Regions from separate parts of the Streptomyces sp. NPDC025638 genome, predicted to be linked through region 2. Evidence: riboswitches for the same ligand, from Rfam matches in the RefSeq annotation. Region 2 holds a riboswitch; the other holds the start of a gene.

Region 1 (4,611 bases), on a different contig from region 2:
GCTGCTGGGCAAGGCTCATGGGCACGGGCTGTACGCCATGGCGCTGGCGCACGACGAGCGGCCCGTGGTGGCCGAGCGGGAGACCAAGTCGGTCTCGGTCGAGGACACGTACGACGTGGACATCCACGACCGGCTCAGAGTGGGTCTTGAGGTGCAGCGGCTCGCCGAGCGGTGCGTGCGGCGGCTGCGCGGGGCCGGGCTGTCGGGGCGGACCATCGTGCTGAAGGTGCGGCGGTACGACTTCTCCACGCTCACCCGGTCCGAGACGCTCCGCGGGCCCACGAACGATCCGGCGGTGGTGCGGGAGGCCGCCGCGCGGCTCCTCGACTCGGTGGACACGACGGGCGGTGTACGGCTGCTCGGCGTGGGCGTCTCCGGGCTCGCCGACTACACACAGGAGGACCTCTTCGCGCAGGCGGCGGGCGAGCGGGCCGACGCGGCGCCGGAGGAGAGCGTGGGCGAGCCCGCGCCGGAAAGCCCGGCGCCCGTCGAGCGGCACTGGTCGCCCGGTCATGACGTGCGGCACACCGAGTACGGACACGGCTGGGTGCAGGGCAGCGGTCTTGGGCGGGTCACCGTGCGCTTCGAAACGCCGGACTCGGAGCCCGGGCGGGTGCGGACGTTCCGGGTCGACGACGCGGACCTGGAGCCGGCGGATCCGTTGCCGTTGGTCCAGGGAGTGGGGGAGGGAGAGCCGGAGCGGAGCACGGGCGAGCCTCGGGCCGCGACCACGCCGCTGTGAGGCGGCCGCCGGGACCCGGACGGGTTGCCGGAGCGTGGGACGGGCGCGGACAGGCCCGGAGGCTGCTCAGGCCCGCCGTGTCGCCTCCTCGGTCACCCCACTCGTTCGGCCTCAGTTCTCGTCCGTGCCTGCCAGGTTGCCGAAGTCGTGGTCGGGGAGGCGGGGCGGTGGGGCCACGTCCAGGCCGTAGTGGTGGTAGAGCTGGAGCTCCTGCTCCGGGGAGAGATGGCGGCCGACGCCGAAGTCGGGCGCGTCCTTGATGAGGGCTCGGTCGAACGGGACGTGGAGGGTGCCCTCGACCAGTTCACTGGGCTCCAGCGGCACGAAGGCGTCCCGCGAGAACAGGCCGGTGCGTATGGCCGCCCACTCCGGCACGCCGGTCGCGTCGTCGAGGTACACCTCGTCGATCGTGCCGATCTTGGTGCCATTGCGGTCGAACGCCTTGCGGCCGATCAGGTTGCGCGGATCGATGTCGGTCTGCACGGGCCCTCCACATGGTCGCAACTCATCCGTAAGCACTACAAAAGAGCACAATCAAGGAGGCGGCCACTCGAAGGCCCGGGCGTTGACCTCGCTGGTAGTCTTGCAAGCGGCTGCTGACCCCGTGCGGGAGAGTCCTCCGGACATCACCGGAGGCGCCGAAGGAGCAAATCCTCCCCGGAATCTCTCAGGCTCACGTACCGCACGGACGAGGTCACTCTGGAAAGCAGGGCGGGTGTCGACGGCTTCCGCTCTCACCGACGGTGAAAGCCGGTGCCTTCGGGCGACCCGGTGAAGCTCTCAGGTTGAGATGACAGAGGGGGAGGCCGTCGGGGTACCCGTGCCGGGGTGCCCCTCGAAGGTCGCGTCAGACCAGGAGGCCTCCGCAATGACCGCCCAGCGCATTCCGCTCACCGAGCTCGAACAGGGCATCCCCTTCGAACAGCGCCACATCGGGCCCGACCAGGAGGCGCGGGCCAAGATGCTCGCGCACGTCGGTTACGGCTCGCTCGACGAGCTCACCGCCGCCGCGGTGCCGGATGTGATCAAGAACGCCGACGCGCTCGACCTGCCGGGTGCCCGGACCGAGGCCGAGGTGCTCGCCGAGCTGCGCTCGCTCGCCGACCGCAACCAGGTGCTCGGCTCGATGATCGGACTCGGGTACTACGGGACCTTCACCCCGCCCGTCATCCTGCGCAACGTCATGGAGAACCCCGCCTGGTACACGGCCTACACGCCCTACCAGCCGGAGATCTCCCAGGGGCGCCTCGAGGCCCTGCTGAACTTCCAGACCATGGTCGCCGACCTCACCGGCCTGCCGACCTCCGGCGCCTCGCTCCTCGACGAGGGCACGGCCGCCGCCGAGGCGATGGCGCTGTCCCGGCGCATGGGCAAGAACAAGAAGGGCCTGTTCCTGGTCGACGCGGACGCGCTGCCGCAGACCATCGCCGTGATCGAGACGCGTGCCGAGCCGGCCGGTGTCGAAGTCGTGGTCGCCGACCTCAGCGACGGCATCCCGGCCGAGATCGCCGAGCGCGAGATCAACGGCGTGCTCGTCCAGTACCCGGGTGCCTCCGGTGCCGTACGGGACATCAAGCCGGTCATCGACCAGGCACACGAGCTCGGCGCGCTCGTCACCGTCGCCGCCGACCTGCTCGCCCTGACCCTGCTGGTCTCGCCGGGCGAGCTCGGCGCGGACATCGCCGTCGGTACGACCCAGCGCTTCGGCGTGCCGATGGGCTTCGGCGGACCGCACGCGGGCTACATGGCCGTGCGCGAGAAGTTCGCGCGCAGCCTGCCCGGGCGCCTCGTCGGCGTCTCCGTCGACGCCGACGGCCACAAGGCCTACCGGCTCGCCCTGCAGACCCGTGAGCAGCACATCCGCCGCGAGAAGGCGACCAGCAACATCTGCACCGCGCAGGTGCTGCTGGCGGTGATGGCGGGCATGTACGCCGTCTACCACGGGCCGGAGGGCCTCAAGGCCATCGCGCGCCGCACCCACCGCTACGCCACGATCCTCGCCGAGGGCCTCAAGGCCGGCGGTGTCGAGATCGTCCATGGCGCCTACTTCGACACGCTGACCGTCAAGGTCACCGGCCGCGCCGACGAGATCGTCGCCGCCGCCCGGGACAACGGCGTCAACCTCCACCGGGCCGACGCCGACCACGTCTTCATCGCCTGCGACGAGACCACCAACCGGGCCCAGCTGGCCGCCGTGTGGTCGGCGTTCGGCGTCGAGGGCGACATCGAGGCGCTGGACGCGGCGACGGCGGAGGCCCTGCCGGGCGCGCTGCTGCGCTCCGACGCCTACCTCACCCACCCGGTCTTCCGCGAGCACCGCTCCGAGACCGCGATGCTGCGCTACCTGCGCAAGCTGGCCGACCGCGACTACGCGCTCGACCGCGGCATGATCCCGCTCGGCTCCTGCACCATGAAGCTGAACGCGACCACCGAGATGGAGCCGGTCACCTGGCCCGAGTTCGGTCAGCTGCACCCCTTCGTACCGGCCGAGCAGGCCGAGGGGTTCCTCACGCTCATCCGTGAGCTGGAGGAGCGCCTCGCCGAGGTCACCGGCTACGACAAGGTCTCCCTGCAGCCCAACGCCGGCTCCCAGGGCGAGCTGGCCGGTCTGCTGGCCGTCCGCGGCTACCACCGTGCCAACGGCGACGAGCAGCGCACCATCTGTCTGATCCCGTCCTCCGCGCACGGCACCAACGCCGCGAGCGCCGTGATGGCCGGGATGAAGGTCGTCGTCGTGAAGACCGCCGAGGACGGCGAGATCGACGTCGAGGACCTGCGGGCCAAGATCGAGCAGCATCGCGACGAGCTCGCCGTGCTCATGATCACGTACCCGTCCACCCACGGTGTGTTCGAGGAGCACGTCGCCGACATCTGCGCCCAGGTGCACGAGGCGGGCGGCCAGGTCTACGTGGACGGCGCCAACCTCAACGCCCTGGTCGGTCTCGCCAAGCCCGGCCACTTCGGCGGTGACGTCTCCCACCTCAACCTGCACAAGACCTTCTGCATCCCGCACGGCGGCGGTGGTCCCGGCGTCGGCCCCGTGGGCGTACGGGCGCACCTTGCGCCGTACCTGCCGAACCACCCGATGCAGCCCGCGGCCGGCCCGGAGACGGGCGTCGGACCGATCTCGGCGGCGCCGTGGGGTTCCGCCGGCATCCTGCCGATCTCGTGGGCCTACGTCCGGCTCATGGGCGGCGAGGGGCTCAAGCGGGCCACGCAGGTGGCCGTGCTGAGCGCCAACTACGTCGCCAAGCGTCTGGAGCCGCACTACCCGGTGCTCTACACCGGCCCCGGCGGCCTGGTCGCGCACGAGTGCATCATCGACCTGCGTCCGCTGACCAAGGCGACCGGCGTGAGCGTCGACGACGTCGCCAAGCGGCTGATCGACTACGGCTTCCACGCGCCGACGATGTCGTTCCCGGTGGCCGGCACGCTGATGATCGAGCCGACCGAGTCCGAGGACCTGGCCGAGCTGGACCGGTTCTGCGACGCGATGATCGCGATCCGCGCGGAGATCGAGAAGGTCGGCTCGGGCGAGTGGCCGGCCGAGGACAACCCGCTGGGCAACGCGCCGCACACGGCGGCCGCGCTGGGCGGGGAGTGGGCGCACGCCTACAGCCGCGAGGAGGCCGTCTTCCCGGCCGGGGTCTCGGCCGCCGACAAGTACTGGCCGCCGGTGCGCCGTATCGACCAGGCCTTCGGTGACCGGAACCTGGTCTGCTCGTGCCCGCCGATGGACGCGTACGAGGGCTGACCGGCCCCGGTGCAGGCGTGAGGGCTCCCATCCCGGCCGGGATGGGAGCCCTTCGTGTGTCACGCGGTGTCACGCGGGCCCTTCGTGTGTCACGCGGTGGCGAGGGACACCTCGG
Region 2 (4,611 bases):
TGCGCGGTGCCCGCGCCGGGGTGAACTACTTGGAGAGCCCCGGGTACAGCGGGTGCTTGTCGGCCAGGGCCTTGACCCGGGCCTTGAGGGCCTCCGCGTCGTAGGACGGCTTCAGCGCCTCGGCGATCACATCCGCGACCTCGGCGAAGTCCTCGGCCGCGAAGCCGCGGGTCGCCAGGGCCGGCGTACCGATCCGCAGACCGGAGGTCACCATGGGCGGACGCGGGTCGTTCGGGACCGCGTTCCGGTTGACCGTGATGCCGACCTCGTGGAGGCGGTCCTCGGCCTGCTGACCGTCCAGCTCGGACTCGCGCAGGTCGACCAGGATCAGATGCACATCGGTGCCGCCGGTCAGGACGTTGACCCCGGCCTCGCGGGCGTCGGCCGCGGTGAGCCGCTCGGCGAGGATCCGTGCGCCCTCGACCGTACGGCGCTGGCGCTCCTTGAAGTCCTCCGAGGCGGCGACCTTGAAGGAGACCGCCTTGGCCGCGATCACGTGCTCCAGAGGACCGCCCTGGAAGCCCGGGAAGACGGAGGAGTTCAGCTTCTTCGCGAAGTCCTTCTTGGCGAGGATGATGCCGCCGCGCGGGCCGCCCAGCGTCTTGTGGGTGGTGGAGGTGACGACATCGGCGTACTCGACCGGGTTCGGGTGCAGACCCGCGGCGACCAGACCGGCGAAGTGCGCCATGTCGACCCACAGATACGCCTCGACCTCGTCGGCGATCCGGCGGAACTCGGCGAAGTCCAGCTGCCGCGGGTACGCCGACCAGCCCGCGATGATCACCTTCGGGCGGTGCTCCTTGGCGAGCCGCTCGACCTCGGCCATGTCGACCAGGCCGGCCTCGTCCACGTGGTAGGCGACCACGTCGAACTGCTTGCCGGAGAAGTTCAGCCGCATACCGTGGGTCAGATGACCGCCGTGCGCCAGGTCCAGACCGAGGATGGTGTCGCCGGGCCGGGCCAGCGCGAAGAGCGCGGCCTGGTTGGCCGAGGCGCCCGAGTGCGGCTGCACATTGGCGTACTCGGCGCCGAACAGCTCCTTGACCCGGTCGATGGCGATCTGCTCGGCGACGTCGACGTGCTCGCAGCCGCCGTAGTAGCGGCGGCCCGGGTAGCCCTCGGCGTACTTGTTGGTGAGGACCGAGCCCTGGGCCTCCATGACCGCGACCGGAGCGAAGTTCTCCGAGGCGATCATCTCCAGGGTGGACTGCTGGCGCAGCAGCTCGGCGTCGACCGCGGCGGCCACGTCCGGGTCGAGTTCGTGCAGGGGCGTGTTCAGGACGGACATACGTCTACGACTCCTCAGCCGGCGGTGTGGGCCACGTACTCGTCGGCGGAGAGCAGGTCGGCCGGCTCGTCCGTGACGCGTACCTTGAACAGCCAGCCGCCCTCGAAGGGGGCCGAGTTCACCAGGGAGGGGTCGTTGACGACGTCCTCGTTGACCTCCGTGACCTCACCCGTGACCGGCGAGTACAGGTCGGAGACAGACTTCGTGGACTCCAGCTCGCCGCAGGACTCGCCCGCGGTCACCGTGGAGCCGACCTCGGGGAGCTGGGCGTAGACGACATCGCCGAGCGCGTTGGCCGCGAACTCGGTGATACCGACCGTCGAGACGCCGTCCTCGGCGCCCGACAGCCACTCGTGCTCCTTGCTGTAGCGCAGCTGCTGGGGGTTGCTCATGGCCTGAATTCTCCTGTACGCGGGGATGTGCTGATGACTGGGGGAGTACTGAAACCGCAGGTGAGCGGGGTGATGTGCCCGGCATCACAAGCAGGCGGGGCGAGGGCCCCGGTGATCAGTCTCTACTTCTGGCGCCTGTAGAAGGGCAGTGCCACGACCTCGTACGGTTCGTGGCTGCCGCGGATGTCCACGCCGACGCCTGCCGTGCCGGGCGCGGAGTGCGCCGCGTCGACGTAGGCCATCGCGACGGGCTTGCCCAGCGTGGGGGAGGGGGCACCCGAGGTGACCTCGCCGATCACCGCGCCGCCGGCGACGACCGCGTACCCCGCGCGGGGGACCCGGCGTCCCTCGGCGACCAGGCCGACCAGGACGCGCGGCGGGTTCTGCTCGGCGCGGGCGGCGGCCTCGGTGAGCGCCTCGCGCCCCACGAAGTCGCCCTCCTTCTCGAACTTCACCACCCGGCCGAGTCCGGCGTCGAAGGGCGTGAGGGAGGTCGTCAGCTCGTGCCCGTACAGCGGCATGCCCGCCTCCAGGCGGAGCGTGTCACGGCAGGACAGGCCACAGGGGACCAGACCGACGCCCTCGCCGGCCTTGGTCAGTGCCTGCCACAGCTCGACGGCGTGCTCCGGCTTCACGAACAGCTCGAAGCCGTCCTCGCCGGTGTAGCCGGTACGGGCGATCAGCGCGGGGACACCGGCGACGGTGCCGGGCAGGCCCGCGTAGTACTTCAGGCCGTCCAGGTCGGCATCGGTCAGCGACTTCAGGATGCCGGGGGACTCGGGGCCCTGGACGGCGATCAGCGCGTAGGCGTCGCGATCGTCGCGGACCTCGGCGTCGAAGCCGGGCGAACGTTCCAGCAGTGCGTCCAGGACCACCTGGGCGTTGGAGGCGTTGGCCACGACCATGTACTCGGTCTCGCCCAGCCGGTAGACGATCAGGTCGTCCAGGATGCCGCCGTCGGCCTGGCAGATCATGGTGTAGCGGGCGCGGCCCACCCCGACGGAGGCGATGTTGCCGACGAGCGCGAAGTTCAGGAACTTGGCCGCCTCCGCGCCGGTCACCGTGATCTCGCCCATGTGCGAGAGGTCGAAGAGTCCGGCCTTCGTGCGCACGGCGATGTGCTCGTCGCGCTCGGAGCCGTAACGCAGCGGCATGTCCCAGCCGGCGAAGTCGGTCATGGTCGCACCGAGCGAGCGATGCAGCGCATCGAGCGCGGTATGACGGAGTTCGGTACTGCTCATCGGTCGGTTGTCTCCCAAGGCGATGGGGGTCCCCCCGCGCGAGCCGAATTCGAGCGTGGGGGAGGGCGAGGTCGTTCCTCCCCATCTGTCATCGGAACCTGAGAGGTTCGCCATGACCACCCCTGTCCGGGACGACCACGGCTTGCACCTTGGGTGGGGCCACCGTCACGGCGGCCCGCTTTTCAGATGTGCCTCGCCCGCGCGGTAACGGTGCCTGAGAGATTCAAGGGAGGGACTTGCTCCTTCGGCGCCCCGGCAGTGCTGCCGAGGACTCTCCCGCGCGGATTCAAACGGCCGGTATGCAGTTGGCGGCCACATCATTGCACGCCTCGCCCGCGCGCGGCAGGTCGGCTTCTGTAACCGGGCTGTGGCAGTACGCGCACGAAAACGCGAGACACCAGGCATTACCTTCTCTTTACACTCGACGGGCAGGGGATCTCCGAGCCCAAGGGGAGGACGATCACGGTGAACAGGACCACGGCGTACGCCACGACCACGGGCATGGCCCTGCCGAAGCGGCCCACCGCCTCGGCCCGCGGACGCTGCGACGAGCGCCCGGCACCGGTCGTCCGCGATCTGCGCGACCGCGCCGGCCACAGCCCGCACGGCCTGCTCTTCGGCCCCGGCGACCTGGTCGTGATCACCGGCCTGCCGGGCAGCGGCAAGTCCACCCTGATGAGGCGTGCGGTCCGGGGCGCGCGCATCGACTCCCAGGACACCCGTGACCGCTGGGACGCCCGCATGCCCCGCCTGCTGCCGTACGCGGTCTACCGCCCCCTGGTCCGCCTCGCCCATTACGCCGGGCTGCGCCGCGCCCTGCGCTCGGGCGAGGGGGTCGTCGTGCACGACTGCGGTGCCCAGACATGGGTGCGCGAATGGCTGGCCCGCGAGGCCCGCCGCCGTGGCGGCACCCTGCACCTGCTGCTGCTCGACGTCACCGCGGACACCGCACTGGAGGGCCAGCGCGAGCGCGGCCGCGGTGTCTCCCGCTACGCCTTCCTGCGCCACCGCAGGGCCGCCGCCCGCCTCCTGCGCACGGTGGAGCGGGGCGAGCTGCCCCCGGGCTGCGGCTCGGCGGTGCTGCTGGACCGGGCCGCGGCGGACGTCCTGCACCGGATCGGCTTCGCGCGGTGAAACCGGGTCACCGGTACCCGCTAGCCTTTCCAGCCATACCAGTGGTTCCCAGCAGGCGGTAGGCAGATGGACTTCCCGGCGGACTTCCCCACGGACTTCCCGGCACAGGCGCACCCCCATCCGCACGGCGGATGGCCCGGCAACGAGCTGGAGGAGGTGCTGTCGGCGTCCCTCGGCGTGCCGTCGGCCGGCGCCCGGATCGTCGAGGTCCTGAGCCGCAGCTTCGTATGGATCCCGCTGCCCAACGGCGGCGGCCCGAACAGCGGTCCCCTGGACCTGCCCACGATGGAGATCGAGGGCCAGGTGTACGTCCCGGTGTTCAGCTCCGAGGAGCAGTTCCGCCAGGTCGTCGGCTCCCACATGTCGTACACCATCGCCCCCGCCGTGGAGTTCGTCCGCGGTCTGCCCCCGCAGGTCGGCCTCGCGATCAACCCGGACGGCGTGGTCGGCGTCCCGCTTCCGCCGGAGGCGGTCGCCGAGCTGTGCCGGGCGGGGCGCACCGAACTCGACGGCCCCTCGACCGGCGGCCGCGTCCGCCTCTTCGAACCCGACTGGC

Evidence for each region. Region 2 has a riboswitch for glycine ahead of gcvT (glycine cleavage system aminomethyltransferase GcvT). Riboswitches for the same ligand answer to the same signal wherever they lie in the genome.
Region 1: another riboswitch for glycine. It lies ahead of gcvP (aminomethyl-transferring glycine dehydrogenase); the one in region 2 lies ahead of gcvT (glycine cleavage system aminomethyltransferase GcvT).

Annotation. Positions count from the first base shown of each region.
Region 1 is NZ_JBVHLX010000004.1:648,343-652,953, reverse strand. Features, by position in the region: gene ACZ4EG_RS13985 (DNA polymerase IV) at 1-742, shown strand, start outside; gene ACZ4EG_RS13980 (PRC-barrel domain-containing protein) at 854-1,225, opposite strand; glycine riboswitch at 1,340-1,435, shown strand; gene gcvP (aminomethyl-transferring glycine dehydrogenase) at 1,611-4,496, shown strand; gene ACZ4EG_RS13970 (TOBE domain-containing protein) at 4,586-4,611, opposite strand, start outside.
Region 2 is NZ_JBVHLX010000021.1:59,299-63,909, forward strand. Features, by position in the region: gene glyA (serine hydroxymethyltransferase) at 26-1,288, opposite strand; gene gcvH (glycine cleavage system protein GcvH) at 1,303-1,680, opposite strand; gene gcvT (glycine cleavage system aminomethyltransferase GcvT) at 1,803-2,921, opposite strand; glycine riboswitch at 2,997-3,113, opposite strand; glycine riboswitch at 3,114-3,210, opposite strand; gene ACZ4EG_RS39015 (AAA family ATPase) at 3,387-4,055, shown strand; gene ACZ4EG_RS39020 (enhanced serine sensitivity protein SseB) at 4,122-4,611, shown strand, end outside.